One region of the Oerskovia sp. NPDC060338 genome, then DNA from elsewhere that is predicted to be linked to it. Evidence: predicted binding sites of a transcription regulator. Region 1 holds the regulator's gene; each other region holds the start of a gene.
What was found. The regulator Rex, encoded in region 1, represses fermentation and respiration genes when NADH is low (regulators of the CRP and FNR family bind a similar motif). The targets are predictions, from matches to a motif close to CTTGTGAANNNNTTCACAAG.
Positions count from the first base shown of each region.

Region 2: the regulator Rex is predicted to act here: its motif matches at 2,297-2,316, upstream of adhE (bifunctional acetaldehyde-CoA/alcohol dehydrogenase).
Region 3: the regulator Rex is predicted to act here: its motif matches at 1,673-1,692, upstream of mqo (malate dehydrogenase (quinone)).

Region 1 covers NZ_JBHXCQ010000004.1:207,773-217,218, reverse strand. The annotation lists gene ACFWGN_RS06825 (acetoin utilization protein AcuC) at 1-175, shown strand, start outside; gene ACFWGN_RS06820 (30S ribosomal protein bS22) at 397-495, shown strand; gene ACFWGN_RS06815 (HAD family hydrolase) at 635-1,444, opposite strand; gene ACFWGN_RS06810 (glutaredoxin family protein) at 1,550-1,909, shown strand; gene ACFWGN_RS06805 (redox-sensing transcriptional repressor Rex) at 2,005-2,709, shown strand; gene ACFWGN_RS06800 (YceI family protein) at 2,873-3,424, opposite strand; gene ACFWGN_RS06795 (MarR family winged helix-turn-helix transcriptional regulator) at 3,640-4,146, shown strand; gene ACFWGN_RS06790 (histidine phosphatase family protein) at 4,239-4,928, shown strand; gene ACFWGN_RS06785 (TlpA disulfide reductase family protein) at 4,981-5,625, shown strand; gene ACFWGN_RS06780 (cytochrome c biogenesis CcdA family protein) at 5,695-6,462, shown strand; gene ACFWGN_RS06775 (cytochrome c biogenesis protein ResB) at 6,462-8,381, shown strand; gene ccsB (c-type cytochrome biogenesis protein CcsB) at 8,378-9,337, shown strand.
Region 2 covers NZ_JBHXCQ010000018.1:45,973-55,418, forward strand. The annotation lists gene adhE (bifunctional acetaldehyde-CoA/alcohol dehydrogenase) at 1-2,244, opposite strand, end outside; gene ACFWGN_RS19755 (prolyl oligopeptidase family protein) at 2,431-4,626, shown strand; gene ACFWGN_RS19760 (glycoside hydrolase family 65 protein) at 4,737-7,214, opposite strand; gene ACFWGN_RS19765 (HAD family hydrolase) at 7,214-7,954, opposite strand; gene ACFWGN_RS19770 (hypothetical protein) at 8,174-9,238, opposite strand.
Region 3 covers NZ_JBHXCQ010000009.1:210,335-219,780, reverse strand. The annotation lists gene ACFWGN_RS12990 (acyl-CoA thioesterase/BAAT N-terminal domain-containing protein) at 1-50, shown strand, start outside; gene mqo (malate dehydrogenase (quinone)) at 152-1,666, opposite strand; gene nirB (nitrite reductase large subunit NirB) at 1,908-4,481, shown strand; gene nirD (nitrite reductase small subunit NirD) at 4,478-4,816, shown strand; gene ACFWGN_RS12970 (maleylpyruvate isomerase family mycothiol-dependent enzyme) at 4,824-5,666, opposite strand; gene ACFWGN_RS12965 (pyridoxal 5'-phosphate synthase) at 5,684-6,418, opposite strand; gene ACFWGN_RS12960 (TetR/AcrR family transcriptional regulator) at 6,415-6,999, opposite strand; gene bioB (biotin synthase BioB) at 7,256-8,356, shown strand; gene ACFWGN_RS12950 (hypothetical protein) at 8,435-8,857, shown strand; gene ACFWGN_RS12945 (pyridoxamine 5'-phosphate oxidase family protein) at 8,928-9,446, shown strand, end outside.

The DNA of each region.
Region 1 (9,446 bases):
CGACCACATCACCGCGGTCGCGCACCGCGAGACCGCCGCGCTCATGGGGGACGGCGAGGTCGCGTTCACGTCGTGGGGGCGGGGCTACGACCCCGAGGACGAGGTCGACCGCGCGGTCGTCGCGACGCGCAGGGCCGTGTTCCCGCTGCTCGGACTGGACGCACACTTCGACTGAGGTGGGTCGGGGAGCCCCGGAACGGGGCGGCGTGCGAGCGCCCGCCAGGGCGCCCCGCCTCCTGCCCGACGACGTCACCCTCGCTCGATTTCGGGCGACAGGCTGGGAGCAGGTAGGGTAAGGGACGGACTTTTTCTCGTGTTGGTCGGTTCCCGATCAGCCGTGGACCACCATGATCGGGGCGATCCCGATCGCACACCGATCCAGCATTGTGAGGACCCATGGGCTCCGTCATCAAGAAGCGCCGCAAGCGTATGGCCAAGAAGAAGCACCGCAAGCTGCTTCGCAAGACGCGCCACCAGCGTCGTAACAAGAAGTAGCAGTGCGGCGCGGTCTCGCGCCGGCTGTCGCAGGAGCCCGGAACCCTCAGGGGTGCCGGGCTCTTCGCATGTCCGGGTGGGGTCGTGCCCGACCAGGCAGCGGAGGTCGCGTCGCGGCCTGCTCCTGGACCGCGGTGGGTCAGAGGCCCGTGCGGCCCTTGAGCGAGCGCCGGATCGAGCGCATGACGAGCCCGAGGACCCAGGCCGCCCCCGCCCAGCTCGCGGTCTTGAGCCCGCGGTTCGCGACGCGTCGGCGCCTGCCGCGGAACTCGCGGATGGGCCATCCGACGTCCTTGGCGTGGCGGCGCAGGCGCGTGTCGGGGTTGATCGCGCACGGGTGGCCGACGGCCTGCATCATGGTCACGTCGTTGAGCGAGTCGCCGTAGGCGTAGGACGCGGCGAGGTCGATCCCGTGACGCTCGGCGAGCTCGCGGACACCGGCCGCCTTGGCCCGGCCGTGCATCATGTCGCCCACGAGGCGGCCCGTGTAGAGGCCGTCCTCGTGCTCGGCGACCGTGCCGAGCGCCCCGGTCGCGCCGAGCCGCCGGGCGATGAGCTGACCGATCTCCAGAGGGGTCGCGGACACGAGCCACACCTGGTGGCCGGCCGCGATGTGCTCGTCGAGGAGCTTCTGGGTGCCGGGGAAGATCCGCAGCGAGAGGACCTGGTCGTAGACCTCCTCGCCGATCGCGACGACCTCGGCGACCGAGCGGCCCGCGATGAGGTCGAGGGCGCGCGAGCGGACCTGGTCGATCTGGCGCTTGTTCTCCCCGAGCACGAGGTAGCGGGCCTGGTGGAACGCGAACGTCACGAGGTCCGGGGTGGAGAAGAAGCCGCGCTGGTACAGCGCCCGGGCCAGGTGGAACGAGCTGGCGCCCCGGATGATGGTGTTGTCGACGTCGAAGAAGGCCGCCGTCGGATGGGTGGACCCAGGTGCAGACGTCGGCATGCCGTCCACTCTATCGGCGCCCGCCGACGCCCGCCGACGCCCCGCGCACCTCAAGACGCCGGGCACCCGGACGGACCTTCTGTCCGGGATGCGTAGGCTGGGGGAGTGAGCCCCGCAGAACCCGCCGCCGGACATGCCGCAGGACGAGCCGCAGGACCCGAGGCAGGGTCCGAGGCCCTCGCCCCTGCCACCGCTCCCCGGGCCGTGCCCCCGCGCGTCGTGCTCTACGGGCGCGACGGGTGCCACCTGTGCGACACGGCCCGTCAGATCGTCGAGGCGGTGTGCGCCGAGCAGCAGGTCACGTGGACCGAGGTCGACGTGGACGACGACCCGACCGGTGCGCTCGCGGCCGAGTACGGGGACTACGTCCCGGTCGTGACCGTGGACGGGGTCCAGCAGGGGTTCTGGCAGGTCGACGGCGCACGGCTCGCCAAGGCGCTCGCGCGGCGGCGCGTCAGCGGCTGACGTTCCGCGTTCGGGCCCAGAGCCTGAGATGATCCGAGACAGCAGCACAGCGAGGTCGTCAACGACGACGACATGACGAGGTATGGGTGGTACGAGTGGCAGAGACCCTGGGGGACACCGGCATTCCTGGCGCGACGGTGACACGTCTGCCCGCCTATCTGCGGGCCTTGCGCGATCTGGAGGGGCGCGGCGTGGAGACCACGTCGTCGACCGAGCTCGCCGAGCTGGCCGGGGTCGGTTCCGCACAGCTCCGCAAGGACCTGTCGTTCCTCGGGTCGTACGGGACGCGCGGTGTGGGGTACGTGGTCGACTCGCTCGCGACCTACATCACGTCGGCGCTGGGCGTGACCGACGAGCACCGGATCGCGATCATCGGCATCGGTAGCCTGGGCCACGCGCTCGCGAACTACTCGGGCTACGGGACCCGCGGCTTCGAGGTCGCGGCCCTGCTCGACGCGTCACCGTCGGTCGTGGGGACCGAGGCTGCGGGGCTCGTGGTCGAGCACGTCGACGCGCTCGAGGAGGTCATCGCCCGCGAGAACGTCACGATCGTCGTCCTGGCCACGCCCGCGCACGTCGCGCAGGACGTCGCCGAGCGGGTCGTCGAGGCCGGGGTCCGCGAGATCCTCAACTTTGCGCCGCGCGCCCTCCAGTTGCCCGACGACGTGATCGTGCGCTCGGTCGACGTGGGCAGCGAGCTGCAGATCCTGGCCTTCCACGCGCAGGCCCGGGCGCTCGCGAACCGTCCTTCGGGCGAGCCCGGCGCGGACGAGGACGACGACGAGGGCGCCGGGGCCTAGGGTGCCCCGCCGGGTGGCGAGCCGACCGCGGGGGCGCGTCCCGCCGTCGGGCACCGTGCGCACCTCGCCCGGACAGCACAGGAGCCGGCGACCCGTCACGGGTCGCCGGCTCCTGGCGTACCGGGCTGCGTCAGGGCGCGGGGGCCGGTCGGGGGAGAGAGGCTCAGGCCTGCTTGATCGCCGAGAGGTCGAGCGCGATCTTGATCTTGTCGCCGACGAGCACGCCGCCGGCCTCGAGGGCCACGTTCCAGGTCAGGCCGAACTCCTTGCGGGAGATCTCGGTCTCGGCCTCGAACCCGGCGCGCGAGTTGCCGTAGGCGTCGACGGCGGTGCCCGTGAACTCGGTCTCGAGCTTGACCGGCTTGGTCACGCCGTTGATGGTCAGGTCTCCCGCGATGACGAAGTCGTCGTCGTCGGCCTCGACGGCGGTCGAGACGAAGTTCCAGGTCGGGTTCTTCTCGGCGTCCCAGAAGTCGGCCGACTGCAGGTGGCCGTCGCGGCCCGCGTCACCGGTGTTGACCGACTTGGCGTCGATCGCGGCGACCACGTTGGAGGACTCGACGTCGTCACCGATGGTGATGTTGCCGTCGGCGATCGCGAGCGAGCCGCGGACCTTGGAGATGCCTGCGTGGCGGACCGTGAAGGTCGCCTGGGAGTGCGAGGGGTCGATCGCGTAGGTGCCTGCGGTCAGTCCGGCGGGAAGGTTCGTGGCCATGGGTGTCTCCTGAGAGGTCGAGTTGCGTTGCGTCAGGCGCGCCGTCGACGTGCCATTAGTTGAAGATTCAACTTCATACGAACGCATCAACGCAAGCCCATCGCCCTCTATTCCCCGAGGAGGGCACGAGTTCTCCCTGGACCAGCCGCCACCCCCGACGATGGGAGAATGGGGCCGTTGTTCACACGGAGGGGGCGTGACGGATGAAGGAAGAGATGACGGCTCAGCAGGACCAGCACGCCACCACGGTGCACGCCACCCCCTGGCTCGACGACGACCAGCAGCGCTACTGGCGTTCGTTCCTCGACGGCTCGGCGCGGTTCGTCGAGGCCCTCAGCAGGGAGCACGAGGACCTCTCGAGCCTGACCCTCGGCGAGTACGAGCTCCTGGTCCGCCTGTCCGAGGCGGCCGACCACACCCTGCGCATGTCCGCGCTGGCCGACGGCCTGGCCCGTTCCCGCAGCCGCGTGACCCACACGGTCCACCGCATGGAGCAGCGCGGTCTCGTGCGCCGCGCCGCGAGCGTGGGCGACGGACGGGGTGTGAACTGCGTCATGACCGAGGCCGGGTACGCCGAGCTCGTCGCGTCGGCCCCTGGCCACGTGACCGCGGTCCGTCGCTACATGGTCGACGTCCTGACCCCGGCCCAGCTCCGCAACCTCGGCGAGGCCATGGACGCCATCGCCGAGGCGTGCCGGGTCGCGGAGCCGCGCGAGCAGTAGGTAGGGCCCGGGCGCGCCGGGCGGTGACGTGTGGCCCGGAGCACCCCGGGCACGTGCACCGCGCGGGCCAGATCTTTGGGAGACTGGTCGGCATGGTTGCAACCACGGTCCACCTCATGCGTCACGGTGAAGTCTTCAACCCGGACGGCATCCTCTACGGGCGAATCCCCGGGTACCACCTCTCCGAGCTCGGGCACACCATGGCGCGTCGCGTCGCGGGGCACCTGTCGGGCAAGCCCGCGGAGGGTGCGCCCGCGCTGCCCGACGACGGCGTGCACGAGCCCTTCGACGTCGCCCTCGTCATCGCGTCCCCGCTCCAGCGCGCGCAGGAGACCGCGACGCCCGTCGCCGAGGCCTTCGGCCTGCCGCTCGGGACCGACGAGCGGCTCATCGAGGCGGGCAACCACTTCGAGGGCATGAAGTTCGGCGTGGGCGACGGCTCGCTGCGGCACCCCGGGCACTGGCCCTACCTGTGGAACCCGCTGCGCCCGTCGTGGGGCGAGCCCTACAAGGAGCAGGTCGCGCGCATGCACGCCGCGGTCCACGACGCGCGCGAGCAGGCCGAGGGCCGCGAGGTCGTGCTCGTGAGCCACCAGCTCCCCATCTGGATCTCGCGCCTGGCGTTCGAGGGCAAGCGGCTGTGGCACGACCCGCGCAACCGCCAGTGCTCGCTCGCGTCCCTCACGTCGTTGCGCTTCGACGGCGACCGCCTCGTCGGGATCCACTACACCGAGCCGGTCGCAGACCTGCTGCCGGGGGCCGCGAAGGTCTCCGGAGCGTGACCCACCAGGGCTTTCTCAGGTTGTGCCCAGGCAGGTGGGAGACAGTGCTGCCATGATCCACCCCTTCCGTGCCCGGCACGGTCGCGCGCCCGCACCCGGGCGTCGCACCGCCGGTCGTCCTGCTCTCGTCCCCGTCGCGATCGTCTCGCTCGGCCTGGTCCTCACGGGCTGCGCCCAGGAGTCGGGCGCCACGAGCCCCGACGACGTCGTGGGTCAGGGCTACGTCTCGGGCGACGGCTCGGTCAAGACGTGGGACGTGTCGGACCGTGACGACCCCGTCGTCCTGACCGGCACGGACTTCGAGGGCAACGCCATCGACACGAGCGAGTGGGCCGGCGACGTCGTCGTGCTCAACACCTGGTACGCGTCGTGCGCGCCGTGCCGGGCCGAAGCACCCGACCTGGTCGCGCTCGCGAACGACCGCGCGGACCAGGGGGTGCGCCTGCTCGGGATCAACAGCACCGACGACGCGGGCGCCGCGCTCGCGTTCGAGCGCACGTTCGAGGTGCCCTACCCCTCGATCGAGGACACGCGCGGCGAGGCGATCGCGACGCTCGAGGGCTCGGTGCCCATCCAGGCGGTGCCCACGACGGTCGTCCTCGACCGCGAGGGGCGCGTCGCCGCACGCATCATCGGTCGTGCCGAGGGTTCGACCCTCACCGGGCTCGTCGACGACGTCCTCGCAGAGGACGCCTGACCCGTGAACCCTCTCTCCTTCGCCGGTGACGTCGGCTCCACGTTCGCCACCACGGCGTTCAGCGGGTCCATGCTGCTGGCGGTGCCGGTCGCACTCCTCGCGGGGCTCGTGTCCTTCGCGTCCCCGTGCGTGCTGCCGCTCGTCCCCGGCTACGTCGGGTACGTGAGCGGGCTCGCCGCGGCCAACGCCGGGGCCACGTCCCGCCAGGGCGGCAGCAGCTCCGGTGGCGGTACGGCCGTCCGGACGGTGCGTGCCCCGGGCCGGTGGCGGGTCGCGACGGGGGTCGGACTCTTCGTGGCCGGCTTCACGCTCGTCTTCGTCCTGCTCATGGTCGCCGCGGGAGCGGTCGGCGTGCACGTCAAGCAGTGGGAGGACGTCATCACGCGCGTCATCGGGGTCTTCGTGATCCTCATGGGCTTCGCGTTCATGGGCGCCGTGCCGTTCCTCCAGCGGGATCGTCGCCTGCACCTGAGCCCCACCGCGGGGATCTGGGGTGCACCGCTCCTGGGCATCGTGTTCGGCCTGGGCTGGGCACCCTGCATCGGCCCGACGCTCACGGCGGTCATGGCGCTGTCCCTCGACGAGGCCACCGCAGGCCGCGGGGCGATCCTGGGCATCGCCTACAGCCTGGGCCTCGGCATCCCGTTCCTGCTCATCGGGATCGGTCTCGAGCGGTCCAAGAAGGCCGTTGCCTTCCTGCGTCGCCACCGGCTCGCGATCATGCGCATCGGGGGCGGCATGCTCATCCTCATCGGGCTGGCGCTCGTGACCGGGGTCTGGGGCACCTGGACCTCACGCCTCGGCGGGCTCATCACGGGCTTCGAGACGGTGATCTGATGAGCGACAAGGACCTCTACCGCCCCGAGGGCATCGACGACGCGTTCAGCCACCCCGAGCCCGAGGCTCGCACCGCCGAGGGCGAGGCGCCCGCCGAGACGCGAGCGACGCCGTCGGGCAGCTCGCAGCGCGCGCCGCGCGCGACCGGACCCGACGCCGCGACCCCGGACGCGCGCGGAACCGCGCGCTCGGGCGAGGCCGGCGCGCCGCAGCTCCCCTCGCTCGGCCTCCAGGGCACCCTGCGCTGGGTCTGGCGCCAGGTCACGAGCATGCGCGTCGCGCTCATGCTCCTCATGCTGCTCGCCGTCGCGGCCGTCCCGGGCTCGGTGCTGCCGCAGCGCCCCCAGGACCCGGCCGCGGTCCTGACCTACCTCCAGGACAACCCGCGCACGGGCGAGTGGCTCGACCGGCTGGGCTTCTTCGACGTGTACGCGTCGGTGTGGTTCTCCGCGATCTACATCCTGCTGTTCGTCTCGCTCGTGGGCTGCATCCTGCCGCGCACCAAGGCGCACCTGCAGGCCGTGCGCAACCGCCCGCCACGCACCCCGCGCCGCTTCGACCGCTTCCCGGCCAAGGCCGAGACCACGAGCACCGCGACGCCCGACGAGGTCGTCGAGGCGGCCGCAGCGCACCTGCGCGGCCGGTTTCGCTGGTTGCCGACGTTCCGCGTGGACGTCTCGACCGAACCCGCCGACGTGGCCCGCGGCCTGCCCGAGCGCCGGACCGTGGCCGCCGAGCGCGGTTACCTGCGCGAGACCGGCAACCTGGTGTTCCACCTCTCGCTCCTGGGCCTGCTCGTCTCGGTCGCCACCGGACAGCTCCTGCACTTCCGCGGGCAGGCGATCATCACCGAGGGGCGCGGGTTCGCGAACGCGGTCGTCGACTACGACACGTTCGAGAGCGGCTCGCTGTTCAGCCCAAGCTCGCTCGTCCCGTTCTCGATGACGCTCGACTCGTTCGACGCCGAGTTCGCGATGGACCAGGTCGCGTTCGCGCAGTCGCGCGACTTCACGGCCAACGTCACGGTGCGCAACCCCGACGGTTCCTCGCAGGAGGAGCAGATCAAGGTCAACCACCCGATCGTCGCGGGCGGGGCCAAGATCTACCTCCAGGGCAACGGCTACGCCCCCGAGATCACCATCCACGACGCCGAGGGACAGGTCGCTTTCGCGGGCCGCGTACCGTTCCTGCCCGAGGACACCATGTACACCTCGCGCGGCGTCGTGAAGGTACCGGACACGTCGCCCGGCCTCGATCAGATCGGCCTCGTCGGCTACTTCCTGCCCACCGCAGAGGTGACCGAGGACGGGGCTCGCTCGATCTTCCCGCAGCCGGCCAACCCGCTGCTGGTCCTCGAGGTCTACCGGGGAGACCTGGGCCTCGACGACGGGCTGCCGCAGAACGTCTACCGGCTCAACACCGACACGCTCACGGCGTCGGTCGACGAGGCGGGGGACCGCGTCCAGCTCCTCGTCGCCCCGGGCGAGACGGTCGATCTGCCGGACGGTCTGGGCACCCTCACGTTCGCCGACGGGCCCGTCGCACGCTACGTGGCGCTCGACATGCGGCACGACCCGGCGCTCGTCTGGATCCTCGTGTTCGCGCTCGGCGCGCTCGGCGGCCTGGCCGTCTCGCTCTTCACACCGCGCCGCCGCGTGTGGTTGCGTGCGTGGAGCGAGGAAGGGCCCGACGGCGAGGCGTCCGCGCCGCGTACCGTCGTCACCGTGGCGGGGCTCGCCCGCGGCGACGACGCCGGACTCCAAGGAGAGGTCGACCGCGTGGTCGAGTCGCTCCCCGGGACCGAGCAGGCCACCGACCTGCCTGCCCCACCCGAACGTCCCACCAGGACGCCTGGCGCGTCCGCTTCCCGTCCCACCGGGCCGGCTCGCGCCGACCGACCACGAAAGGCTGACCGATGACCGTTGCCGAGCTGAGCTCCGACCTGGTGTGGGCGGCGGCGACCGCGCTCACGGTCGCGTTCGTCGCCTTCGCGATCGACCTGTCCAGGCTGGGGGCCAAGGAGCCGGTCGCCGAACCGGTGGCCGCCACCGGTGACGCCGACGCCCCGGTCGCGGTCGCGGTCGCGACCCCCGCCAAGCCCGTCTCGCGCAAGGCCGCGGGCATCGGCATCTCGACCGGATGGCTGGGCACCATCCTGCTGCTCGGGGCGATCGTGACCCGCGGTATCGCCGCAGGCCGTGCCCCCTGGGCCAACATGTACGAGTTCACGCTCGTCGGTGCGTTCGTCGCGATGGCGGTGTTCCTCGGGGTGAGCCTCAAGCGGGACGTGCGGTTCCTCGGCGCGTTCGTCACGGGACTCGCCGTGCTGTTCCTCGTCGTGGCCCAGAACTCGTTCTTCCTCGACGCCACGGGGGTCCAGCCCGCGCTGCAGTCCTACTGGCTCGTGATCCACGTGGGCGTCGCGATCATCGCCACGGGCATCTTCACGGTCGCGTTCGTCATGTCCGTGATCCAGCTCCTGCGCGACTCGCGCGAGAACGGCAACGGGTTCCTGGGGCACCCGGCCTGGCGCTGGCTCGACACGACCCCCAAGCCGGCACAGCTCGAGGCACTGAGCTTCCGCCTCAACGCCGTCGCGTTCGTGCTGTGGACCTTCACGATCATCGGTGGTGCGATCTGGGCCGAGCACGCCTGGGGTCGCTACTGGGGCTGGGACCCCAAGGAGGTCTGGAGCTTCGTCGTGTGGGTCGTCTACGCGGCCTACCTGCACGCCCGCACCACGCGCGGCTGGTCCGGACGGCGCGCGGCCTACTTCGTGATCGTGGGCTACGCGTGCGTGCTGTTCAACTTCACGGGCGTCAACCTGATCTTCAACGGCAAGCACTCGTACTCGGGCATCACGACCCAGGAGTAGTCGGCCGGCCCCGGAACCGGGGCGAGGGCGAGGGCCGTCCCGCTGTGCGGGGCGGCCCTCGTCGTACTCTTCACGGGATCTCGACACGGCTCACGTGCCCCGCCCAGCG
Region 2 (9,446 bases), on a different contig from region 1:
GCGACCGTGGACCAGCCCGAACGACGAGCCGACCGTGTGGGCCATCGCGTGCACGATCCCGAGGAACGCGCTGCCGAACGCCATGCCGGCGATCGTGGCCGCGTTGTGCATCTTCTCGCGGGCCTCGGGGGCGTCGGCCCCCTGCGTGACCGAGGCCTCGATGTGCTCGAAGACCAGCTTGATCGCGTGCAGCGCCAGGCCGTCGGTGAAGTCGTTCGCGTAGACCGACACGTAGGCCTCGGTCGCGTGCGTCAGGGCGTCGAAGCCCGAGTCGGCCGCGAGCTTGGCGGGCATCGTCGCGGTCAGGACCGGGTCGATGATCGCGACCGACGGGGTCAGCGCGTAGTCGGCCAGAGGGTACTTGTACCCGGTCGCGTGGTCCGTGATGACCGCGAACGGCGTGACCTCCGAGCCCGTGCCCGACGAGGTCGGGATGCAGACCAGCTTGGCGAGGTCACCCAGGGTGGGGAACTTGAACGCGCGCTTGCGGACGTCGAAGAACTTCTCGCGCAGGTCCGAGAACGCCATCTCCGGGTGCTCGTACTTGAGCCACATGACCTTGGCGGCGTCCATGGGCGACCCGCCGCCGATCGCGACGATCGTGTCGGGCTTGAAGTCGCGCATCATCTCCGCGCCCTTCTCGACCGTCTCGACGCTCGGCTCGGGCTCGACCTGGTCCATGATCTGGATCGAGACCTTGTTGGGACGGCGGCCCAGGACGTCGAGGACCTTGTCGACGATCCCGATCTGGCTCATGACCTTGTCCGTGACGATGGTGACGCGCTCGACGTCGGGCATCTGGGCCAGGTACTGGATCGAGTTCGGCTCGAAGTACGTCTTCGGCGGGATCTTGAACCACTGCATGTTGTTGTTCCGGCGTCCGATCCGCTTGACGTTGATGAGGTTGACCGCCGACACGTTGTTCGACACCGAGTTGTGCCCGTACGAGCCGCACCCGAGGGTCAGCGACGGGATCAGCGCGTTGTAGATGTCGCCGATGCCGCCGAGCGCCGACGGCTGGTTCCACAGGATGCGCACGGCCTTGACGCGCTGGCCGAACTCCTCGGCGATGTCCTTGTCCTCGGTGTGGATCGCCCCCGAGTGGCCCAGGCCGTCGAACTCGACCATCTGCTCGGCGAGCGAGATGCCGTGGTCGGTCGACTGGGCGCGCAGCACCGCGAGGACCGGGCTGAGCTTCTCGCGCGTCAGCGGCTCGGCGGGGCCGACCTCGGCGCACTCGGCCAGGATGATCGACGTGCCGTCCGGGACGGTGAAGCCCGCCTGCTCGGCGATCCACTGGGGGCTCTTGCCCACGATCGAGGCGTTGAGCTTGGCGCCCGCGCAGTTCGCGCCGCCGGCCTCGACGCCGAAGATGAACCGCTCGAGCTTGGCCTTCTCCTCGGGGCTCGCGAGGTAGGCGTGCATGTGGGCGAACTCGGCCAGGGCCTCGTCGTAGATCTCGGTGTCGAGGATGACGGCCTGCTCCGAGGCGCACACCATGCCGTTGTCGAAGCCCTTGGACAGGACGACGTCGTTGACCGCGCGGCCGAGCTTGGCGGTCTTCTCGATGTAGGCCGGGACGTTGCCCGCGCCGACGCCGAGGGCCGGCTTGCCCGCCGAGTAGGCGGCGCGGACCATCGCGTTGCCGCCGGTGGCGAGGATGAGCGAGACGCCGTCGTGGTTCATGAGGGCCGAGGTGGCCTCGAGCGAGGGCTGCTCGACCCACTGGATGCAGTCCACGGGGGCACCCTCGGCGACCGCGGCGTCACGCACGATGCGGGCTGCGGCGACCGAGCACTGCTGGGCGCTGGGGTGGAAGGCGAAGATGATGGGGTTGCGTGTCTTGAGCGCGATGAGCGCCTTGAAGATCGCGGTCGAGGTCGGGTTGGTCACCGGGGTGATGCCGGCGACCACGCCGACCGGCTCGGCGATCTCGACGATGCCCGTGAGCTCGTCACGGCCGATCACGCCGACCGTCTTGAGGTTGGCCATCGAGTTCGGCACGTGCTCGCACGCGAAGATGTTCTTGGTGGCCTTGTCCTCGAAGACTCCGCGCCCGGTCTCGGAGACCGCGAGCTGCGCGAGGCGACCGTGCTCGTGGAGGGCCGCGACCGACGCCTTCTTCACGATGCGGTCGATGTCCTCCTGGGTGAAGGCGTCGTACTGCTTGAGCGCCTTGAGACCGCGGTCGACGAGCGCGTCGATCTCGGTGACTCCTACGGGGGCCTTGCTCGTGCTGCTCACGTTGCTCCTCCAGTGACCCGAGCGGCCGGGTCTGCGTGGTGTCTTTCCCTTGCTTGTGAATACTTTCACAAGGTACGGATAGATGCAAGAGCCGCTCCAGGATGTGGCACGGGCCACAGGGGGTCGCCCTCTTCCGGGGCGGCCGGGCCGAGACTCCCCGTCCGCCAGGTCGCCTAGGGTGTTTGCATGAGTGCTGAGAACGCCGTGACCGACACGCCCACCGCACAGCCGACCACGCCGCACGACCCGTACCTGTGGCTCGAGGAGGTCGACGGCCGCGAGGCCATGACCTGGGTCCAGGGCCGCAACGCGGAGACCGCGGCGACCATCGAGGCCACCCCTGAGTTCACCGCGACCGAGCAGGCGATCCGCGAGGTCCTCGACTCCGACGACAAGATCCCCGACGTCTCCCGGATCGGCGAGCACTACTACAACTTCTGGCGCGACGCGCAGCACGAGCGCGGCATCTGGCGCCGCACGACGCTCGACTCCTACCGCACCGACCATCCCGCGTGGGAGCTCGTGCTCGACCTCGACGCGCTGGGCGAGGCCGAGGACCAGAGCTGGGTCTGGCACGGCGCGAGCGTGCTGCGCCCCGCGCCCGGCGAGGAGTGGCGCCACGCCCTGATCGACCTGTCCCCCGGCGGCTCCGACGCCGACGTCACGCGTGAGTTCGACCTCGTGACCAAGTCGTTCGTCGCGCCCGAGGACGGCGGGTTCCTGCGCGAGGAGTCCAAGGGAGGGCTCGGCTCGATCGACGCGGACACGGTCTACGTCTACACCGACTTCGGCCCGGGCTCCATGACGCCGTCGGGATACCCGCGGATCGTCAAGCGGTGGCGCCGCGGCACCCCCGTGACCGAGGCCACCGTCGTGTACGAGGGCGAGCCCGAGGACATGTACATCATGGGCTGGCGCACGCACTCCCCCGGGTTCGAGCGCGACTTCGTGGGTCGATCGATCGCGTTCTACGACAGCGAGACCTACCTGGTCCAGGATGCCGGCACCCCCGACGAGAAGCTCGTCAAGATCGACGTCCCGCGCTCGGCGGAGGTCGGCGTCAAGCGCGAGTGGATGCTCGTCGAGCTGCGCGACGACTGGACGGTCGGCGGCGCCACGTACGTGGCGGGCTCGCTGCTCGCGACCCGCTTCGAGGACTTCCTCGCGGGGGCCCGCGGCTTCACGGTCCTGTTCGAGCCCACGCCCTCGACCTCGCTCGCCGGGGCCACCTGGACGGCGCACCACCTCGTCGTCAACGTCCTCGAGGACGTCAAGAACCGCCTGCACGTGCTGACCCCGCCGCCTCTCGCCGAGGGCCCGGACGTCCCCTGGACCCGCAGCGAGCTACCGGGCCTGCCGACCATTGGCATGGTCGTCGTGGGCGCGGTCGACTCCGAGGAGAGCGACGACGTCTGGCTCGTCACGACCGACTACCTCACGCCCTCGACGCTCTCGCTCCTGACCGTGGGTGCGGGCACCGCCCCCGAGGTCCTCAAGTCGAGCCCCGCGTTCTTCGACGCGCAGGGGCTGGTCATCGACCAGCACTTCGCGGTGTCCGACGACGGCACGCGCGTCCCGTACTTCGTCGTCGGGCGCGAGGACCTCGTCCGGCCCGCAGCAGGTGCGGACCCGACCAGCGCCGCCGAGCCCGCCGACGGCGCCCCCGCTCCGGTCGGCTCCCGCCCGGGCGCCGCACCCACGCTGCTCTACGGGTACGGCGGCTTCGAGGTCTCCCTGACCCCGGGCTACTCCGGCACGCTGGGCCGCGCCTGGCTCGTGGACGGCGGCGTCTACGTCGTCGCGAACATCCGCGGCGGCGGCGAGTACGGACCGGCCTGGCACCAGGCGGCCCTCAAGGCCAAGCGCCACAAGGCGTACGAGGACTTCGCGGCCGTCGCCCGCGACCTCGTCGCCCGCGGGATCACCACGCCCGAGCACCTGGGCATGGAGGGGCGCAGCAACGGCGGGCTCCTGGCGGGCAACATGCTCACCCAGTACCCCGAGCTCTTCGGCGCCGTGATCGTGGGTGTCCCGCTGCTCGACATGCTCCGCTACACGCACCTGCTCGCGGGGGCGTCGTGGGCCGCCGAGTACGGCGACCCCGACGACCCCGCGCAGTGGGAGTTCATCAGGACGTTCTCGCCGTACCACCTGTTCGACGCCGAGCGCGAGTACCCGCCCGTGCTCTTCACGACGTCGACCAAGGACGACCGCGTGCACCCCGGGCACGCCCGCAAGCTCGCCGCGAAGATGCTCGCGGCGGGCAAGGACGTGACGTACTACGAGAACGTCGAGGGCGGGCACGGCGGCGCGGCGAACAACGCGCAGGCCGCGCACATGGCCGCGATCCACTACCGCTTCCTGCGGGAGCAGCTCGGCTGAGACTCACCGGGACGACGTGAGGGCGGGCTCCCCGGGGAGCCCGCCCTCACGTGTGTCGACCTGGCCGGCGACCCGACGCCTCGCTGGATGCCGGGCGTGGCCGTCGAGCGCTAGGAGTGCGGCACCTGGGCCGTGATGAGCGTCCCGTCCTCGCGGCGGTTGCCGGTCAGGTCGCGCAGGCTCGGCGTGCCGTGGAGCACGGGCCCCTGGCCGTCGAGCGCGACCGTGACGCTCTCGCCCGCACCGACGTGCACGGCCCCGCCCCGCACGTGCACGTCCGCGCCGTCGCCCGTCTCGCACACGAGCTCGATCGCGTCGACCGTGACCGTCACCTTGAGCCGGGAGTCGCGCAGCGACACACGGAACGTCAGGGACTCCCACTCCTGGGGCAGACGCGGGTCGAAGCTGATGCGCCCGCAGTCGTCCCGCATGCCGCCGAACCCGAACGCGAGCGCCGACCAGGTGCCGCCCGCCGAGGCGACGTGCACGCCGTCGGCCGCGTTGGCGTGCCGGTTCTCGAGGTCGACGAGCAGCGACGACGTGAAGTACTCGAGCGCGAGCTCGTGGTACCCGACCTCGGCCGCGATGATCGACTGGACGACGCCCGACAGGGTCGAGTCGCCCGTGGTCAACGGGTCGTAGTACTCGAAGTCGGCGAGCTTCTCCTCGGGCGTGAACTCGGCTCCCTGAAGGAACAGCGCGAGCACCACGTCGGCCTGCTTGAGGACCTGGTATCGGTAGATCACGAGCGGGTGGTAGTGCAGCAGCAGCGGCCGCTTGTCCGCCGGGGTGCCCGAGAGGTCCCAGATCTCCCGCTCGAGGAAGTGCGAGTCCTGGGGGTGGATGCCCAGGTGCTCGGCGAACGGGATCGACATGTGCTTGGCGGCCCGCTCCCACTCGGCGGTCTCCTCCTCGCTCACCCCGAGCCGGATCGCCAGCGCCTGGTACTCGTGCGGCGCGTCGCGCCGCATGGTCTCGAGCGTCTCCGCGGCGACCCGCAGGTTGAAGCGGGCCATGACGTTGGTGAAGAGGTTGTCGTTGACGACCGTCGTGTACTCGTCGGGACCCGTGACCCCGTGGATGTGGAAGTAGTCGTCCCCGTTGACGCGCCAGAACCCCAGGTCGGCCCACATGCGCGCGGTCTCGACGAGGATGTCGACGCCCTCGCGCTCGAGGAAGTCGACGTCGCCCGAGGCCCGCACGTACTGCATGAGGGCATAGGTCACGTCGGCGTCGATGTGGTACTGCGCGGTGCCCGCAGCGTAGTAGGCCGAGGCCTCCTCGCCGTTGATCGTGCGCCACGGGAAGAGTGCGCCCTGCTGCGAGAGCTGCCCCGCCCGGCGCCGGGCGGCGTCGAGCATCTGGTAGCGGAAGCGCAGCGCGTTGCGCGCGTACCGCGGGCTCGTGTACGTCAGGAACGGGAGCACGTAGATCTCGGTGTCCCAGAAGTAGTGCCCGCCGTACCCCGTGCCCGTGAGCCCCTTGGCCGGCACCCCGTTGCCCTCGGCGCGGGCCGTGGCCTGCGCGAGCTGGTAGATGTTCCAGCGCACGGCCTGCTGGACCTCGGGCTGACCGGGGATCTCGACGTCCGAGCGCGCCCAGAACTCGTCGAGCCACTCACGCTGCTCGGCGTGCTGGAACGCGATGCCCTCGTCGCGCACGCGGTCGAGCGTGCGACGGCAGCGGTCGATGAGCTCGATCGCGGGCACGCCACGCGACGTGTGGTAGGCCACGGTCTTGGTCAGACGCACGGTCTTGCCCGGCTCGGCCTGGATCCGGTAGACGTGCTTGGCCAGGTCCTCGTCCACCTGGGTGCGCACGTCGTAGGTGTTCTCGGTGACCAGGTCGTCGTCCGCCGCGACCGCGAGCGTCATGCCCGAGTTGGTGCAGCGGTAGGAGAGCACGAGCCGCTGGTCGTCGCCCCACTGCGCCTGCGGCTGGAGCACGCGCTCGGTGAACTGGTTGGCCTTGCGCGGGTCGAAGCCCTGCCCCATCGCGGCCGAGGGGACGTGGTACTCGTCCTGCCCGTCCTGACGGTTGAGGATCTGCGACGAGATCGCGATGGGCGCCGGGTCGTCGAGCATGGTGACCTCGAACGTGAGCACGGCCAGGTGCCGCTCGACGAACGAGACCATGCGCTCGGACTTCACGAGCACGCGCTTGCCCGACGGCGTCCGCCACAGGAGCTCGCGGCGCAGCACGCCGTCGGCCATGTCGAGCGACCGGTCGTAGGAGATCAGGTCCGCGACGGGCAGCAGGAGCGGCTCGTCGTCGACGTAGAGGCGGATGATCTTGACGTCGGGGACGTTGACGATCGTCTGCCCGACCTCGGCGAAGCCGTAGGCCTCCTCGGCGTGGTGGATGCGCCAGGTCTCGTGGAAGCCGTTGATGAAGGTCCCCTGCGTGTGGGACTCGCGGCCCTCCTCGACGTTCCCGCGCATGCCCAGGTACCCGTTGGCGACCGAGAAGAGCGTCTCGGTGACCCCGAGGTCGTGCGACGCGTACCGGCTCTCGGTGAGCTTCCACGGGTCCGCCGGGAAGCGGCTGCGGTCGATCGTCCCGTCGAACCCGTGCTCGAACCCGCCCATCAGCGGACCCCCTCGTGTGCCGGACGGTCGAGGACCGTCGCGTCGAGCTCGCCCAGGTCGCTCACGACCAGGTCCGCGCCGTGCTCGGCCAGGGCCTCGGCACCGACCCCGCGGTCGACGCCGACGACGAGACCGAAGTCGCCCGCCGCCCCGGCCTGGACGCCCGAGATCGCGTCCTCGACCACGATCGCCGCGGTCGTGGGCACGCCCAGCAGCTCGGCCGCGTACTCGTAGGTCGCGGGCGACGGCTTGCCGTCGAGGCCGTGCGCGGCCGCGACCGTGCCGTCGACGACGACCTCGAAACGGTCCGCGATGCCGGCCGCGGCCAGGACCGACGGCGCGTTGCGCGAGGACGAGACCACGGCGACCTGCGCCCCGGCCGCCGTCACGGCGTCGAGGAAGGCGATCGAGCCGGGGTACGGGGAGATGCCCTCCTCGACGAACATGCGGTTCACGATCTCGTTCTTCTTGTTGCCCAGCGCGCACACCGTGCCCTCGCCCGGGGCGTCGTCGATCGTGCCCCGCGGCAGCCCGATCCCGCGCGAGGCGAGGAACGTCGCGACCCCGTCGAAGCGCGGCTTGCCGTCGATGTGCGCGAAGTAGTCGGCCGAGGTGTACGGCTCGACACCACGCTCGACGCACAAGGGGGCGAACAGACGCTCCCAGGCACGCATGTGCACCTCGGCAGTCGGTGTCAGGACCCCGTCGAGGTCGAAGAGGACGGCGTGCAGAGCGGGCATCGCGCTCCTTCGGGAGAGTGGACGGACGTGGGCACCGCAGATCGCGAGCGCGTGCTTCGAGCGTACGCACCGGGGGCCGTCCCGGCGAAAACGAGCGGGCACCGCGGACGTACGGCAGCCCGGCTGCCGAACCTCGCCACCGGGGGGCACGAGGTGCCCGCGCCCCCAACCCGTTCCCCTGGGGGGCCACGGCCCGCAGGCCCATGCCCTCACGAGCCCTCAGTCCTGGGCCCGCTCCGCGAGCATCTCCGCGACCCGCCCCAGGTTCCCGAGCATCGCCCGGTTCTCGTCGGTGCTCCCGAGCCGGCTCCCCGAACCCAGCCCCACTCCCCCTGCGCGAGGTGCCGCCAGGAGCGTCACGTCGTCGAGCCCCGAGGCAGGGAGCCCGATGCGGCGCCACGGGACGGTCACGAGCGACGCGAGCTCGCCGAGGTGGGGGCCCGAGCACTGCGAGACCTTCGCGGGCGGCAGACCCGCCCAGACCCCGGTGCCGCGCTCGACCGCGCGAGCGACCAGCTCCCAGCCCTTCTCGTCCCAGCCCGTGCCGCGCGCGGCGAGGTCGAGACCCACGGCGTCGGCGCCCGCGAGCACCACGGGTGCGATCCCCACCCAGGCCGGCCCCACGTGCACGACGCTGCGCGCACCCCACCCGCGCACGGCGTCCAGGACCCCGGTGAGGCCCTCGACGATGTCGGGCCCCTCGACCGCGCGCAGGCGCGAGTACCCGGAGAACGTGGGCAGCACGCCCGCGTTGATCTGCCCCAGGAGCGGTTCGGAGACCTGCACCACGAGGTCGGCACCGGGCACCTGTCGCCGGACCTCGTCGAGGTGCGCACGCAGCCCGACGGCGAGCGAGCCCGCCAGGTCGGCCGCCGCACCACGGTCGGAGAGCACGCGGTCGCCCCGCGCGAGGTAGAGCTCGGCCGCGAGCGTCCACGGCCCGACGACCGACACGGCGAGCGGCCCCGTGTACCCGTGGCCCGCGATCGCGAGCGCACCGAGGTCCTCGCGCAGGAACGCCTGCGCGCGACGCTCGTCCATGCCGGGTCGGTCGGCGAGCTTCCAGCCGTGCGGGCCGATCTCGACGGGCAGGTCCGCGAGCAGGGTCGCCGTGCGTCCTACGCCGTCGGCCCCTGGTCCCCGCTGGGGCAGGCGCGCGAGGAACGGGACCGGCGTGACCCCCGTGGGCACCTCGGCGAGGTCCCCGAAGATCATCTGCTGCGCCTCGAGCACGTCGGTGCCCTCACCGCCCGGCCACGGTCCGTGCCCGCTGACTGACGTCATGACGTGAGCTCCTTGCTGGTGTGTCGTGCTGAGAACTGCTCTGCTGATCGCGCTGCACGGCCCGTGGGGTGCGCGTCGCGGGGATCTCACCCGCGCATCACCCGCACGAACCCTTGCGGCGGCCCTCTCTCCGAGTGAAGGGTGATGAGTATGCACCACAGACCGTGACGACGCGGTGGCCGTTGGACGACCCCGCCGGACGAGCGAG
Region 3 (9,446 bases), on a different contig from region 1:
TCTGGGACGCGGTCGACGAGGTGCTCGCGGAGGCGAAGCGGCAGCCCTGACCCAGGCGTGAGGGCCCCAGATCCGACGCCGCCCCGTACAGCACCGACGCCCCGGTCTCCGTACGGAGACCGGGGCGCCGGTTCGTTCTGCGACGTCGAGGTCAGCGGGCGCCGACCGCCTCCTCCGAGGGGCCGGCGGCGGCGGAGAGCGAGTCGAGCTCGGTCGCCTCCCACTGGGCCTGGCCGAGGCTCGGGATCATGGTCGCGAGCTCGGGACGCCAGGTGGCGAACCGCTGCGGGAAGCACCGCTCGAGCAGGTCGATCATCGCGGGGACCGCGGTCGAGGCACCCGGCGAGGCGCCCAGGAGGCCGGCGATCGAGCCGTCGGCGGCCGCGATGACCTCGGTGCCGAACTCGAGCACGCCGCCCTTCTTGGGGTCCTTCTTGATGACCTGGACGCGCTGGCCCGCGGTGATCTTCTCCCAGTCCTTGGGGTGCGCGGTGGGCATGAAGCCCTGGAGCGCCGTGAACTTGGACTCGGGGCTCGCGAGGAGCTGGCCCACGAGGTACTGGGTGAGGTCGATGTTCTTGAGACCCGCACCGAGCATGGACCCGATGTTGTGGGTCCGCAGCGAGGTGAACAGGTCCAGCAGCGAGCCCTTCTTGAGGTACTTGGGGCTGAACCCGGCGTACGGGCCGAACATCAGGTACGTCTTGCCGTCGACCACGCGGGTGTCGAGGTGCGGGACGGACATGGGCGGCGAGCCGACGTCGGCCTTGCCGTAGACCTTGGCCTGGTGCTGCGCGACGAGCTCCGGGTCGTCCGTACGCAGGAACTCACCGCTGATGGGGAAGCCGCCGTAGCCCTTGGCCTCCTTGATGCCCGCCTTCTGCAGGAGCGGCAGCGCGCCACCGCCGGCGCCGACGAACACGAAGCGCGCGTTCACGGTGCGCGGGGCCGCCTTGGCGTTCCAGGACACGTCCTTGACGGTGACGTCCCAGGTGCCGTCCTTGCGCTTCTTGAGCTTGTTGACCTCGTGCTGGAGGTTCAGCTCGACGCCGTTGGCCGTGAGGTAGGCGAAGAGCTGGGAGGTCAGGGCGCCGAAGTCGACGTCGGTGCCGCTCGTCGCGCGGGTCGCTGCGACGGCCTCGTCGCTGTCGCGGTCGAGGACCAGGAGGGGGGCCCACTGCGCGATGACCGCGGGGTCGTCGGTGAACTCCATCTCGCTGAACAGCGGGTGGGCGCTCAGCGCGGTGAAGCGGCGCTTGAGGTAGTCCACGTTGGCCGCGCCGCGCACGAACGTCATGTGCGGGGTGTGGCTGATGAAGCTCGCGGGCTCGGGCAGGTGACCGCCGGTGAGCAGGTGATGCCAGAACTCGCGCGACACCTCGAACTGCTCGTTGATCGCGACCGCCTTGGAGATCTCGACGGTGCCGTCGGCCTTTTCGGGGGTGTAGTTCAGCTCGCAGAGCGCAGCGTGGCCGGTGCCAGCGTTGTTCCACGGGTTGGAGGACTCCTGGGCCACCGCGTCGAGGCGCTCGAAGACCTTGATGGTCCACGAGGGCTCGAGGAGCTTCAGGAGGGCGCCGAGGGTCGCACTCATGATGCCGCCGCCGATGAGGGCTACGTCGATGGTGTTCTGACCCGTTGTCTTCTTAGTCGCCACGCGCTCGATTTTACGCTTGTGAAGGAGTGCACATGGTGTGCGGTCCGTCACGGTCGTGGGTCACACTTTCTCGGGACCAAGGTCCCTCGACATCCCCTCGAAAGTCCTCGCGACGCGCTGATCAGCAGTTTTGACCACGATCGCTCGTATCTATGGACGAGGATGGTGCGCGAGGCAGATCCCGCCCCGGTCGGCCTCGACTCGTCACCTCGCTCCACGTCACACCCCAACGTCCTATGAGGCCCCCCAGATGAGCACTCCCACCCCCGGCCGCGTCGTGGTGGTCGGCGCCGGCATGGTCGCCCACCGGTTCGTGAGCCAGATGATCGCACGCTCGCCCGAGGGGGAGTGGCGGGTGTCCGTCGTCGGCGACGAGGACCGCGCCCCGTACGACCGCGTCCACCTGTCCGAGTTCTTCGGCGGCCGCTCGGCGGACGACCTGACGATGGACCCGACGGTCTGGGAGGACCCCCGCACCGAGCTGGTCACCGGGGACGCCGTCGCGGCCGTCGACCGCGAGGCGCAGACGGTCACGACCCGTTCGGGACGGGTCCTCGCCTACGACCACCTGGTCCTGGCGACCGGGTCGTGGGCCTGGACGCCGCGGACCGAGGGCACCGACCTGCCGGGCGTGTTCAGCTACCGGACCATGGCCGACGTGCAGGCGCTGCGCGAGTACGTCGAGCTGCGCACCGAGCGCCTGGGGCGCACGCTGCACGGCGTCGTGGTCGGGGGAGGCGTGCTGGGGCTCGAGGCCGCAGCGGCGCTCCAGGGGCTCGGGACGTCGGCGACCGTCGTGGAGTTCGCGGACCGGCTCATGAGCGTCCAGCTCGACGACGCGGGCGGCGAGGCGCTGCGCGTGCTCGTGACCGACCGCGGCATCGACGTGCGGACGTCGACGGGCGCCACGGGACTCACGGCCGCGGGCGACGGCGCGGTGGGGACCATGGACCTGTCGGACGGGTCGCGCATCCCGGCCGACGTCGTGATCTTCTCGACGGGCATCCGCCCGCGGGACCGCGTGGCGCGCGAGGCGGGCCTGGCGATCGGCGAGCGCGGCGGCGTCGTGGTGGGTGCGGCGTGCCACACCTCGGACCCGGCCGTGTGGGCCGCGGGCGAGTGCGCGTCGTTCGAGGACCAGTGCGTGGGCCTGGTCGCGCCGGGCAACGCCATGGCCGACGTCGTGGTCGACCGTCTCCTGGGCGGCAGCGCCACCTACTCCCCGGCTCCCGAGGGGACCAAGCTCAAGGGCGTCGACATCGAGGCCGCGAGCTTCGGTGACGTGTTCGGGCTGACGCCCGGCGCGCTCGAGGTCACGTTCGCGGACCCGGTCGCCCGCACGTACCGCAAGCTCGTGGTCTCGGACGACGCGCGCACGCTGCTCGGCGGGGTCTTCGTGGGGGACACCGCGCTGTACGCGTCGCTGCGCCCCATGCTGGGACGCTCGCTGGGCGCGGACCCGTCGGCGTTCCTCGCCCCGGAGGGCGGGGCGCCGGCGCTCGGGGGCGACCTGCCCGACGACGTCGTGGTCTGCTCGTGCGCGAACGTCACGGCCGGGACGGTCCGGGGGGCGGTGGCCGAGCACGGGTGCACGAGCGTGGGCGAGGTCAAGGCCTGCACCAAGGCAGGGACGGTGTGCGGGTCGTGCGTGCCCGTGCTCACCAAGATCGTCAACACCGCGCTCGAGGCCAGCGGCGTGACGGTGTCCAAGGCCATGTGCGAGCACTTCTCGATGTCGCGCGCCGAGCTCTTCGCCCTCGTGCGCCAGGATGGGTTGCGCACCTTCACCCAGATCGTCGCAGCGCACGGCACGGGTCGCGGCTGCGTGGTCTGCAAGCCCGTCGTGGCCTCGATCCTCGCGTCGCTGTGGGGCGGGTACATCCTCGACGGCGAGCAGGCCGCGCTCCAGGACACCAACGACCGGGCGCTCGCCAACCTGCAGAAGGACGGGACCTACTCGGTGGTGCCTCGTGTCCCGGCCGGGGAGATCACGCCCGAGAACCTCATCGTGATCGGGCAGGTCGCGAAGGACTTCGGGCTCTACACGCGCGTCACGGGAGCCCAGCGCATCGGGCTGTTCGGTGCGCGGATCGACCAGCTACCCGAGATCTGGCGCCGACTGGTCGACGCGGGCATGGAGTCCGGCCAGGCCTACGGCAAGTCGCTGCGGGCCGTGAAGTCGTGCGTCGGCTCCTCCTGGTGCCGGTTCGGGGTCCAGGACTCGGTGGGCATGGCCGTGCGCCTCGAGCTGCGGTACCGCGGGCTGCGGTCGCCGCACAAGTTCAAGGTCGGGGTCTCGGGGTGCGCGCGCGAGTGCGCCGAGGCGCGCGGCAAGGACGTGGGCGTGATCGCGACCGAGAAGGGCTGGAACGTCTACGTGGGCGGCAACGGAGGCTTCACCCCGCGCCACGCCGAGCTCCTCGCGGAGGATCTCGACGACGAACGGCTCGTGGCCGTGATCGACCGGTTCCTCGCGTACTACGTGCGGACCGCGGACCGGTTGCAGCGCACCGCCCCCTGGGTCGCGGACTTCCCGGGCGGGATCGGCGAGCTGCGCAAGGTCCTGGTCGAGGACTCGCTCGGCATCGCGGCCGACCTCGAGGCCGAGATCGCCCAGCACGTCGAGTCGTACGTCGACGAGTGGGCGCAGACCCTCGACGACCCGGACCGCCTGTCGCGGTTCGTGTCGTTCGTCAACGCCCCCGACCAGCACGACCCCGACCTCGCCTACGTGGGCGTGCGCGGGCAGGTGCGCCCGGCCCGCCCCGGCGAGCCGTCGGACAACAACCCGGTGATCGCCCGCACGGTGGAGGTTCGCAAGTGAGCGCGACGGCATGGACCACGGTCTGCCCCTTCGAGCGGCTCGTCCCCGAGCGCGGAGTCGCCGCGCTCGTCGAGGGGACCCAGGTCGCGGTCTACCGCCTGGCTGACGACCGCGTGCTCGCGGTCCAGCAGCGTGACCCGTACTCGGGGGCGAACGTGCTCTCGCGCGGGATCGTCGGTTCGGTGGGTGAGACCCCGACCATCACGTCCCCGATGTACAAGCAGGTGTGGGACCTGACGACGGGCGAGTGCCTCGACCCGAGCGGCAAGGAGCCCGAGGCGCTGCGGACGTTCGAGGTGGCGGTCGAGGACGGGACGGTCCTGGTCCGGGTGTGAGCCGCGACTAACGCCGGACGGGGACGCCCGACGGCCACGGACCGAGCGCCGGAAGGTCGACGGTCTTGCCGTTCCTGTGCGCCGTGGGGTCGATGGCCGTCTCGCGTCCCGCGAGCCACGCGGCGACGTCCGCCGCGCTGCCGGTCACGGTGGTGAGGTCGTCGTCGCCCGCGTCCTCGGCGGCGGGCCGCACGCCCTCGGGCCCGACGACGGAGCGCGCCCCGTCCTCGAGCCGCACCACGAGCACGGGGGTGGGCAGGCGCGGGCTCAGGAAGTCGAGCAGGTGGCCCGTGAAGGCGAGGCCCCACGTTCCCGACGGCGTGAGGTCTCGGACCGTGCCGACCTCACCGAGGTCGGTCGCGTGGATGCGGACCTCGCGCCACCAGCAGTCGAGGACGTCGGCGACGGTCCCGTCGCGGTAGGTCACGCCTGCACCCCACCCCGTGCTGTCCGTGAGGGACCACGCGGCCTCGAGCCTCGCGCCTGCCGCGGTGAGCGCGTCGACGTGCTCGTCCCCGGTACGGTGCGCGCCGGCCTCGATGCCTGCCGCGCGCCCCTCGGCCCCGCCCTCGTAGACCTCGGCGGTCTCGCCCTGGGCGGCGAGCTCGGCCTGGCGGGCGAGGGCGTCGCCGACCATCGCCACGTGCGACAGCACGTGCCCGACTGTCCATCCGTCGAGCGAGCTCGGGGACGCGAGTGCGTCGTCGTCGACGCCGCGGGTGGCCTGGATCAGCGCGCGCAGCGCGGCTGCCGCGTCACGTCGGATCGCCGGAAGGTCGTCGCGGGGCGCTGCCTGTGGGGCGTCGAGCGGGCTCGTGGGTGCCGGGTCGACGGCGTGCGGTGATGTCATGTCCTGCGTTGTCCCTGTCATGGCCAGAGCAGCCCCTTCTCCCAGTGGTGTCCTGCCGCGCGGTAGCGCAGCCGGGTCTGTCCGCGGTCGTCCGAGGCCTGCCAGAACTCGACCGACGCGGGTGCGAGCGTGTACGCGGTCCAGGCGGGTGCCCGGAGCGCTGGGTCCTCCTGCACGGCTGCGAGCGTGACGGCGAAGGCGTCCCAGTACTCCTGCCGTGACGTGAGGGTCTCGCTCTGGTGACCCACCAGCGCGGCGGCGCGCGAACCGTCGGAGCGGGCGAGGAAGTCGGCGGCGCTCGTCGAGGTGTCGGCGGGGAGCGCAGGCCCGACGATCCTGACCTGGCGCCCGAGCGCAGGCCAGAGGAACGTGAGGGCCGCGTTCGGGTTCTCCGCGAGGTCGCGGCCCTTGGGGCTCGTCGAACCGGTCGCGAACCACCATCCCGACGCGTCGACGTCCTTGAGGATCACGGTGCGTGCCGTCACCCGGCCCGAGGAGCCCGCGGTGGACAGGGTCATGGCGTGGGGGAGAGGCACCCCGGCGTCGATCGCCTGACCGATCCACTCGAGGAACAGCGTCACGGGTTCCGGCGGAGCCTCGCTCGGGTCGAGCGGGGGCAGCCCAAGGCCGAACGTCGGCAGGGCGCGCAGCCGCTCGCGGAGGCTCGGTCCGTCCGCCGTGTCCTCGGTCCGTCCGACCGTCCGTGCGTCGCCAGGCCCGGACCCCTCGTCGTTGCCCGGTCCGCCGTTCATCGGGTCACCACCTCGGCCTGGAGAGCCGGCTCGAGCATCGACACGAACCCGTCGACCGCGGCCCTCAGCGCCGCCGGGTCGTCGAGGGCGCGCGCGAGCACGTACCCTCCCTGGACGATCGCGACCGCCGCGTACGCGCGGTCGTGCGCGAGGTCGTCGGGCAGGCCGGTCTCCTCGAAGACCTCCTGCACCAGCGCGACCAGGCCCGCGAAGTAGTCGTGGACGGGCGAGCGCAGCTCGTCGTCCGCCATGACCGACCGGTCGCTCGTCAGGCGCCCGATCTTGCACCCGGCGAGCGCGGGGCGCGGCCGCTCGAGGTAGGCCACGAGCCGCTCCACGGGCGGATGGTCGGTGTCGGTGAGCTCGCCCGAGACGGAGTCCAGCGCTTCCTGCGTCGTCGCGCTGATCGCGGCGAGCGAGAGGTCGTGCTTGGTGGGGAAGTGGTGGTACAGGCTGCCCTGCCCCACGCCGCTCACCTCGAGTACCTGGCGGGGGCTCGTGCCCTCGACCCCCTGGGCCCAGTAGAGGTCACGGGCCGCGCGGAGCAGGCGTTCGCGGCGAGGGAGGTCGAGATCGTCCATGCCGACACCATACCTACCTCTAGGTATGGTGTCGAGAGATGGGCCGGCGCCAACCCGTGGGCCAGGTCCTTGGAGGAAGCCGACGACGTGCTGCGGTCCCGCCCAACGAGCAGCAGGTCACCTTGTGGAGGTCGGCCGAGGAGCGGGCGTGACCAGGCGAGAAGGATCGTGGGTCGTGAACCAGACGCCCACGCCCCGACCTGACGTTCTCGCGCCGGCCCTCGACAGTGCTCACGACGCACGCGCGCAGTTCGACGTGCTCGCCACGCAGGGCCTGCGCGACGAACCGCCGACCCGCGCCCAGGCGCTCGCGGTCCTGCGGACGGCCGACGAGGACCTGCTCGACCTCGTGGCCGCCGCCGGTCGGGTCCGCCGTCACCGGTTCGGCCGACGCGTGCGGCTCAACTACCTGGTCAACCTGAAGTCGGGTCTGTGCCCCGAGGACTGCACGTACTGCTCGCAGCGCCTCGGCTCGACGGCCCAGGTCCTGAAGTACTCGTGGCTGAGCACCGAGGACGCGGTCGCGGCGGCTCGGGCCGGGATCGCGGGCGGAGCGCGTCGCGTCTGCCTGGTCGCGAGCGGACGCGGGCCGAGCGACCGCGACCTGACGCGCGTGACCGCGATGGTCGGCGGCATCAAGACCGAGCATCCCGACGTCGAGGTCTGCGCGTGCCTCGGCCTGCTGCGCGAGGGCCAGGCCCAACGGTTGGCCGCGGCGGGCGCCGACGCCTACAACCACAACCTCAACACGTCCGAGGCGACGTACGCCGACATCTGCACGACGCACGAGTACGCCGACCGCGTCGAGACCGTCGAGCGGGCGCGGGGAGCTGGCCTCTCGCCCTGCTCGGGCCTCATCGCCGGCATGGGCGAGAGTGACGAGGACCTGGTCGACGTGGCCCTCGCGCTGCGCGCCCTGGGTGCCGACTCCGTGCCCGTCAACTTCCTCGTACCGTTCGAGGGCACGCCGCTCGCGGGCACCTGGGACCTCACGCCCCAGCGGTGCCTGCGCATCCTCGCGATGGTGCGGTTCATGTGCCCCACCGCCGAGCTTCGCCTCGCCGCCGGCCGCGAGGTGCACCTGCGCTCGCTCCAGCCGCTGGCCCTGGAGATCGCGAGCTCGATCTTCCTGGGCGACTACCTCACGAGCGAGGGGCAGGCCGCGCAGGCGGACCTCGACCTGCTCGCCGACGCAGGGTTCGTGGTGGAGGGGGCCGACGGTGACGGACGGGCCGCGGCAGTCCCGGGCGAGCCCACCACGACGGCCGTGGCGCGCGGCGCCGGCGCGACGTCGGGCGAGACCGGCGTGACGGTCCGGCGCCGCGGCCCTGGGACGTCCGTCGCCCCCAACGCGTGAGACCCCATCACTCTCGGGTAGCGACCGCCACGCGGCCGCGACTCGTGTCCACGGCGTCCTCGGTGCAGGATGGCCGCCATGGCCGTCGACGGCCCGAAGACACCGACCGTGGTCGACGATGCCGGCCGAGGATTGCCCGAGGTCTGGCGCCGACAGGTCGCGTCACTCGCGGCGGGTCCGCTGATCGGGGCGGCGACCGGCTTGGCCTTCGGGCTGACCGACCCCGCCTGGGCCTCCTGGTCGATGTTCCTCGGGGCGCTCGCGGGGGCGGCCGCGGCGGTCGTCGCGAGCCTGCTCGGAGCGATGGCGAACCTTGTCTTCCGGACCGCCCGGACGGGGGTGCGCCGTGCGGCCGTCGTCCTCGGGACCGGGCTCGGGGCCGCGGGGACCGTTGCCGCCCTGGCGCAGGTCTGGCACGTCGTGCCGCCCTGGTCGGTGGCCTTCCCGCTCGCCGTCCTCGTCGTGATGTCGGCGGTGATGATCTGCGGACCCCACCGATGAGTTCGAGGGCCCGGGCCGGTCGAAGGAGGACGGTGCGGCGACGGCGCCGACCGAGAGACGGAGGGCCTCCATGACCACGGCATCGATCGCGCAGCCCGACCCGGCGCCCACCCCCGACGGTGGCACCGCGGGCGAGCTCATGACGGACTTCTCGTCCCCCGGCGCAGCCCCCACCTCCTGGGCGGACGCCCTGAAGGTGCTCCAGGCCGCCGAGATCTTCTGGCTGTCCACGGTCCGCCCGGACGGGCGCCCCCACGTCACGCCGCTCATCACCGTCTGGGCCGACGGTGCGCTCCACTTCTGCACGGGCCGCACCGAGCGCAAGGCGCGCAACCTCGAGGAGAACCCCTGGTGCGTGCTGACCACCGGCACCAACCTCATGAGCGAGGGGCTCGACGTCGTGCTCGCCGGAGCCGCCGAACGCCTCACGGAGGACCATGTACTCCAACGCCTGGCCGACCGCTGGGCGTGCAAGTACGACTGGCGCTTCGAGGTGCGTGACGGGGCGTTCTGGGACAGCGAGGCGCCCTCGGAGAGCGCGTCTTCCGACCCGCCTGCCGCCGGGGAGGCCCACGTCTTCCAGGTCCGC